Linked DNA regions of Bdellovibrio bacteriovorus str. Tiberius. The protein of the gene in region 2 interacts with the protein of the main gene of each other region in a pairwise test. Links are inferred from orthologs where the notes say so. Each region holds a gene or a part of one and is shown on either strand. Other genes may lie near its edges.

Region 1 (3,133 bases), 560 kb from region 2 along the record:
TCCATCAGATTGAAGCTTTGTGCGTGGATGAGAAAATCTCCATGGCGGACCTGAAGGGCACCATCAGCTTCTTCGTGCGTGAGTTCTTCGGTCCGGGTCTGAAAACCCGTTTCCGTCCAAGCTATTTCCCGTTCACCGAACCGTCTGCGGAAGTGGATTGTTCTTGCCCGATCTGTAAAGGCAAAGGCTGTTCTTTGTGCAAACAAAGCGGCTGGATTGAAATCGGCGGTTGCGGTTTGGTGAACCCAAAGGTGTTCCAGGCCGCAAAAATTGAATATCCTAAATGGCAGGGCTTTGCCTTCGGCTTTGGTGTTGAGCGCATGGCCATCATCAAGTACGGCATTGAAGACATCCGCTTGTTCCCTGAAAACGACGTAAGATTCTTAAGGCAGTTTGTAAAATGAAGATCAGTTTAAAATGGCTCCATGATTATGTTGATGTGACCGAATTCTTCCAAAAGCCGGAAGTGCTGGCGGAAGCTTTGACCCGTGGCGGTTTGGAGGTTGAAGAAATCACCAATCGCGCGAAAGATTTCAATCACGTGGTGATTGGTCACATTCTTGAAAAAGACAAACACCCGAATGCTGACAAGCTTTCTTTGTGCCGTGTTTCCACCGGCGAGGGCGTGGTTCATCAGATCGTGTGTGGCGCACAAAACCACAAAGCGGGGGACCGAGTGATCGTGGCGTTGCCCGGGGCAGTATTGCCAGGCAACTTCGCGATTAAAAAATCTGCCGTGCGCGGTGTGGATTCTGCGGGGATGCTGTGCTCTTTGAAAGAGCTGGGCCTGGCGACGGAATCTGAAGGCATCGCGATTTTGCCAGCGGATGCTCCGGTGGGTAAAGCCTATGCAGAATACGGCGGTTATGACGACGTGACTTTCGAGCTGAAAGTGACGGCGAACCGTGCGGATTGCCTGTCTCACTTTGGTCTTGCGCGCGAAGTTTCGACTTTGTTCGGCAAAGAACTGAAAGTGCCTTCCTCTGAGCTTAAAACCAACGGCAAATCCACCAAGTCTGAAATTGCTTTGGACGTTAAAGCCTTTGATCTGTGCCCGCGTTATGCGGGTCGTTTCTTGAAGGGTGTGAAAGTGGGACCAAGTCCTGCCTGGTTGAAAGCTCGTCTTGAAAGTGTCGGCATGAATTCCATCAACAACATCGTGGACGTGACAAACTATGTGATGTTGGAGCTGGGGCAGCCATTGCACGCCTTTGATGCGGCTTTCATTAATGGCAAAAAAATCATCGTGGACCGTGCTGTCGCGGGCGAGAAATTCATCACTTTGGACGGAACTGAAATAGTCTTGAACGGTGCTGAGCTGACCATTCGTGATGTGAATCATCCGGTGTGTCTGGCGGGCGTTGTGGGTGGTAAAAACTCCGGCGTTTCTGATGCCACGACCGAAGTGTTCCTGGAAGCAGCATACTTCCTGCCGATGAGTGCGCGTAAAACTTCACGTTCGCACGGTATCGACACGGATTCCTCTTACCGCTTTGCCCGTGGTGTGGATCCGGATGGAACTTTGCGTGGTTTGAACCGTGCCGCGGCTTTGATTTTGGAAGTGGCCGGTGGCGAAGCTTATGAAGATAATCATGACTTCTATCCAAATCCGGTGAAAAAAGCGCCGGTGGATATCACCATCAAAACTGTTTCAGACCGTTTGGGTTATGAAGCTGAAGAACACAAATTCGTCGACTTCATGAAACGTCTGGGTTGCGAGATCAACAAAAAAGGCGAGACTTTCACAGTCTTGCCTCCGACATTCCGTTTCGATATCGAGCAGGACATGGACCTGGTCGAGGAATACGCTCGCTTGAATGGGTATGAGCATATTCCAGAGGCGTTGCCTGCTTTGGCGGCGGCTCCAAGTTTCCATGACAAAGCCTTTATGTTGAATCGTATCACCAGCGAACTTTTGCGTGGTGAGGGCTTCCAGCAGGCGGTGAACTTTGCCTTTGTTGGTTCCAAAGCTCAAAAAGCGTTCCTGGGTTCCGTGGAATCCATGAAAGCGGCTGGTTTGACGGTCACGGAAAAAGAGATCCGCATCCTGAATCCTCTGAATGAGGAAATGGATGTGATGAGAAGTTCCTTGAGCTTTGGTCTGTTCAAAAACATGAACACCAACTTCCACGCTGGCAACATGCAGGGTCGTCTGTTTGAGATTGGCAGCACGTTCTTTGTTAAGGATGACGGCAGTTTTGCGGAAGGCAGTCGTGCCGGGATGGCTATCTGGGGTCGCGCAAGCAACCTTTGGAACAAATCCCTGGATTATCCGGTTGTTTATGAACTTAAAGCGGCAGTTGAAGTTCTGTTGAAGTCTTTGAATATCTCTTCCTACACGTGGGTGACTCCGGCGAACAGCGGTAAAGGTGGCACTACAGGTGCCAACGAGGTTCCAGAGTTCCTGCATCAAGGGCAGTTTGCGCAGCTTTTGGTGGAAGGTAAGAAAGTGGGCTTCATCGGCACACTTCATCCGCTTCTTCTTGAAGACAATAAGATTCGTGTTCCTGCGGCTTTGGCCGAATTGGATCTGGATCAGCTTTATAAAGGTCAGCCTCGTCCTTACCGTATCCAAAGCGTGTCCAAGTTCCCGATTGTGGAGCGTGACTTCGCCTTTGTGATGCCGAAAACCCTGAAAGTCGGCGATGTCCTGAAGGACATCCGCAAGGCGGGCGCCGGGTTGCTTCTGAACGTGGACGTCTTTGACCTGTATGAAGGCGAAAAGATGGAAGCGGGCAAGAAGTCCGTTGCGATCCGTATTTGGTTGCAGGATAAGAATGCCACACTGCAAGAAACCCAGATTAACGAGACAACAACCAAGATTTTGGAAAGCTTAAAGAAGAATTTTGATCTTTCTGTGAGATAAATTCTTGATTGTTTTCAGTTAGTTGTTACGATTTTATGTAGCACTTGAAGAATTTTAATGGAGTGAATGACTATTATGGCAGGCCAGAACTTAGGTAAATCAACTGTGACTAAGGCCGATATCGTCGAGAACGTATATCAGAAGATCGGTTTCTCCAAAAAAGAAGCTTCTGAATTGGTGGAACTTGTTTTCGACACCTTGAAGACTGTTCTTCAAGATGGCGAAAAGGTTAAGATTTCTGGTTTCGGTAATTTCGTTGTTCGTGGC
Region 2 (3,246 bases):
AGATCCTTCTGCCTTGGATCCGGAATGTGATTGCTACACTTGTAAGAACTATTCCAAGTCTTACCTGCGTCACATGTTCATGAGTGGGGAAATTCTTGGTTCCCGCCTGAACACCATCCACAACATTCATTTCTATATGAAAGTGATGGAAAAGGCGCGTGAGGCCATCGCTGAAGGCCGCTGGGCAGAGTACCGTGACTTCTGCTTAACACGCTTCGCCAAGAAAGACTCTTAATCGGCGGCAGCCGGCAGTGCTGGAGCGCCTGCGGCGCGGAAGCTGGAGCAATTTGTCGGGGGCACGCCTGCGCTGCGGGAAGACCCTCCGCCTTGCATCCGAACCTTTTTGAGCGAGTTATTACTAAAGTATTGATTCTTCCCAAGAATAATGCTGAATTTTAACGTCAGTTAGAATTGTAAGTTTATGGAGGAATCAATGTTATACGGACTTCTTGTATCCACAGCTCATGCACAATCAGCAGCTCCTGGCGGTCAGCCATCGGCTTTCGAAATGTTTGTGCCGTTCATCTTTATCTTCGTCATCTTCTATTTCCTTATTATTCGTCCTCAGTCCAAACGTCAGAAAGAACACCAAAAGTTCCTTACTGAAGTTAAAAGAGGTGACGAAGTTGTCACTTCCTCCGGCATCCTGGGTCGTGTAGAAGGCATCACTGAGCAATTTGTGACTTTGGAGATCGCAGACGGCGTTAAGGTGAAAATGCTTCGCAGCCAGATCGCAACATCTCAGAAAGCAGCAACTCAAGAGGAAAAGAAATAATGGAAGGTCTTCGCTGGAGAACGTTTGTAGCAGTATTGGGCGTAGCCGCATCTTTGGTGTGGGTATTGCCTAACTTGGTTAACTTGTCGGAAGTGTCCTGGTGGCCTTCCAAGCAGAAACTGAACTATGGTTTGGACATCCAGGGTGGTTTGCACCTTGTTATGGGCGTGGATGTTGATGGTGTGGTTAAAGAATCCACCACTCGCATGATCATGACCATGAAGTCCGAAATGACCAAAGAAAACGTCGCTTATGCTGACGTTAAATCTGAAAAGCCGGAATCCGGTGAAATTCAGGTTGTCGTGGCTGATGCCGCTGGCAAGGCCGGTGTGGAAAAGTTCATTACTGATAAGTATTCCACCGTTTTGCAGGTCGTTGGTTCCACTGACACTTCTGTGACGGCTCGTTATTTCGATGCTTACCTGAATGAGTATAAAAACCGCGTTATTCAGCAGTCCATCGAAACCATCCGTAACCGTATCGATGAGTTCGGTGTGGCAGAGCCTTCCATTTCCCAGCAGGGTGCCAACCGTATCCTGATCCAGTTGCCAGGTATGGCTGACGCTGAAAAAGCGAAACAGCTGATCAACACAACTGCGAAACTGGATTTCATGATCGTGTCCCATGAACTGAACGCCCAACAGCTTCAGGTGATGATTGCCGAAGTTGAAAAAGCCGGCAACTTCAACATGGAAAATACCAAGTACTCTGACTATGTGACTCGTGTGAATGAGGCTTTGAAAGGCAAACTTCCGGAAAAAACGGCTGTTTACTTCGAAAAAGCTCCTAACGCTGCGACAATCGATGCCGGAGCAATCCCTTACCTGCTAAGAACTGATACAGATCTGGGCGGTGGTGCACTGGATGACGCTTTTGTGGGTTACGACCAGTATGGTTCTCCACAGGTGTCTTTGCAGTTCAACTCTGCAGGGGCGCAAAAGTTTGCGGACCTGACTGGCAACAGCGTGGGCAAACAAATGGCCATCGTTCTTGATAAAGTTGTTAAATCCGCTCCAAGCATCCGTGACCGTATTGCGGGTGGTTCTGCTGTCATCACTTTGGGTGGCGGTCGTGACCGTAATGGCATGATGGATGAGGCGAAAATGATCTCCACTTCTTTGCGCGCGGGTGCTTTGCCTGCTTCTTTGGAGCAGTTGGAAGAACGTCGTGTGGGTCCTACTTTGGGTGCTGATGCTATCGGTAAAGCCAAAATGGGTTCTTACGTTGGCGCTGCGATCATCGTGATCTTCATGCTGGTTTATTACAAATCCATGGGTGCGGTGGCGTCCTTTGCTTTGGGTCTGAATATCCTGGGCATCTTTGCTTTGCTAACCACTTTCGGTGCAACTCTGACTTTGCCGGGTATCGCGGGTATCGCTTTGACCGTGGGCTTTGCGGTTGATGCCAACGTTCTGATCAATGAGCGGATCCGGGAGGAACTGCGAATGGGTCATGGAATCAAGGTGGCTGTGGCTGAAGGTTACAACCGTGCGATGTCTGCGATCATCGATGCCAACGTGACGACGGCTGCGACAGCAGTGGTTCTGTTGTACTTCGGTACAGGTCCGGTGCGTGGTTTCGCGGTGACTTTGTTGATCGGTATCGTGACTTCCATGTTCGCAAACGTGTTCGTGTCCAAAGTTATCGTTGATACTTTGGTGAATAAATTCAACTTCAAGAAGTTGTCGGTTTAGTAGGTATATATGGCTAATAAAAATACAGAATCATTTGGACGTTTTGATTTCGTCGGTAAAGCCTGGTTCTTCGGGGGCGTGTCCCTGATCCTGGTTATTGCTTCTTTGATTTATCTTGCAGTTCACGGCATCAGCTACGGTATCGACTTCAAAGGCGGTACCGAGATCCAGGTGAAATTCGACCAGGGTGTGACTATCGACCAGGTTCGTGACTCTGTTGTGGGTCTGGATCTGGGTGAAGTGGGCGTTCAGTCTTTCGGTGAAGGCAATGAATTCATCATTCGTTTCCAGGGTCGTGAAGGTAAAACGGACAAAGAAACCAATGAAATCCTGAATGCAGATCTGACAAAAGTTCGTGGCATCATCACTGATAAATTCCAGGCTTCCAATCCGGATATTCGCCGTATTGATACCGTGGGTCCTCAGGTTGGTGCGGAACTGAAGCGTAATGGTTTGCTGGCAGTATTCTATTGCTTGCTGGTGATCCTGATCTACGTGGCACTTCGTTTTGACTACAAGTTTGCTCCGGGCGCAGTACTTTGCTTGTTCCACGATGCGGTGATCACTTTGGCGGTCTTCGTTTTGGTGGGCAAAGAAGTGAATGTGTCTATTTTGGCTGCGATCATGACGCTGATTGGTTTCTCTCTGAATGATACCATCGTCGTATTTGACCGTATCCGTGAGATCGACACTGGAAACCACGATAAGGGCTTCAAGTTCGTTATCAACAAGTCCATCAACGAAATGTTGGTGCGTACTTTGATCACGTCCGGTACC

What was found. Proteins that work in one complex are often made in the same cells at the same time.
Region 1: the proteins of secD (region 2) and pheT interact in binary tests that used the Escherichia coli proteins (3 or more experiments, as listed by UniProt). The link is inferred for Bdellovibrio bacteriovorus str. Tiberius from one-to-one orthologs.

What each region holds. Positions count from the first base shown.
Region 1 is NC_019567.1:1,730,032-1,733,164, forward strand. It holds pheT (phenylalanine--tRNA ligase subunit beta), read left to right. Parts: upstream 1-400; coding sequence 401-2,866; downstream 2,867-3,133. Other genes in the region: pheS (phenylalanine--tRNA ligase subunit alpha), read left to right, coding at 1-404; BDT_RS08210 (integration host factor subunit alpha), read left to right, coding at 2,972-3,133.
Region 2 is NC_019567.1:2,291,126-2,294,371, reverse strand. Bases 136-3,121 are described here. They hold secD (protein translocase subunit SecD), read left to right. Parts: upstream 136-774; coding sequence 775-2,469; downstream 2,470-3,121. Other genes in these bases: secF (protein translocase subunit SecF), read left to right, coding at 2,479-3,121; yajC (preprotein translocase subunit YajC), read left to right, coding at 434-775; tgt (tRNA guanosine(34) transglycosylase Tgt), read left to right, coding at 136-235. Also shown: more of tgt, read left to right, coding at 1-135; more of secF, read left to right, coding at 3,122-3,246. UniProt on the Escherichia coli protein: Part of the Sec protein translocase complex. Interacts with the SecYEG preprotein conducting channel. SecDF uses the proton motive force (PMF) to complete protein translocation after the ATP-dependent function of SecA.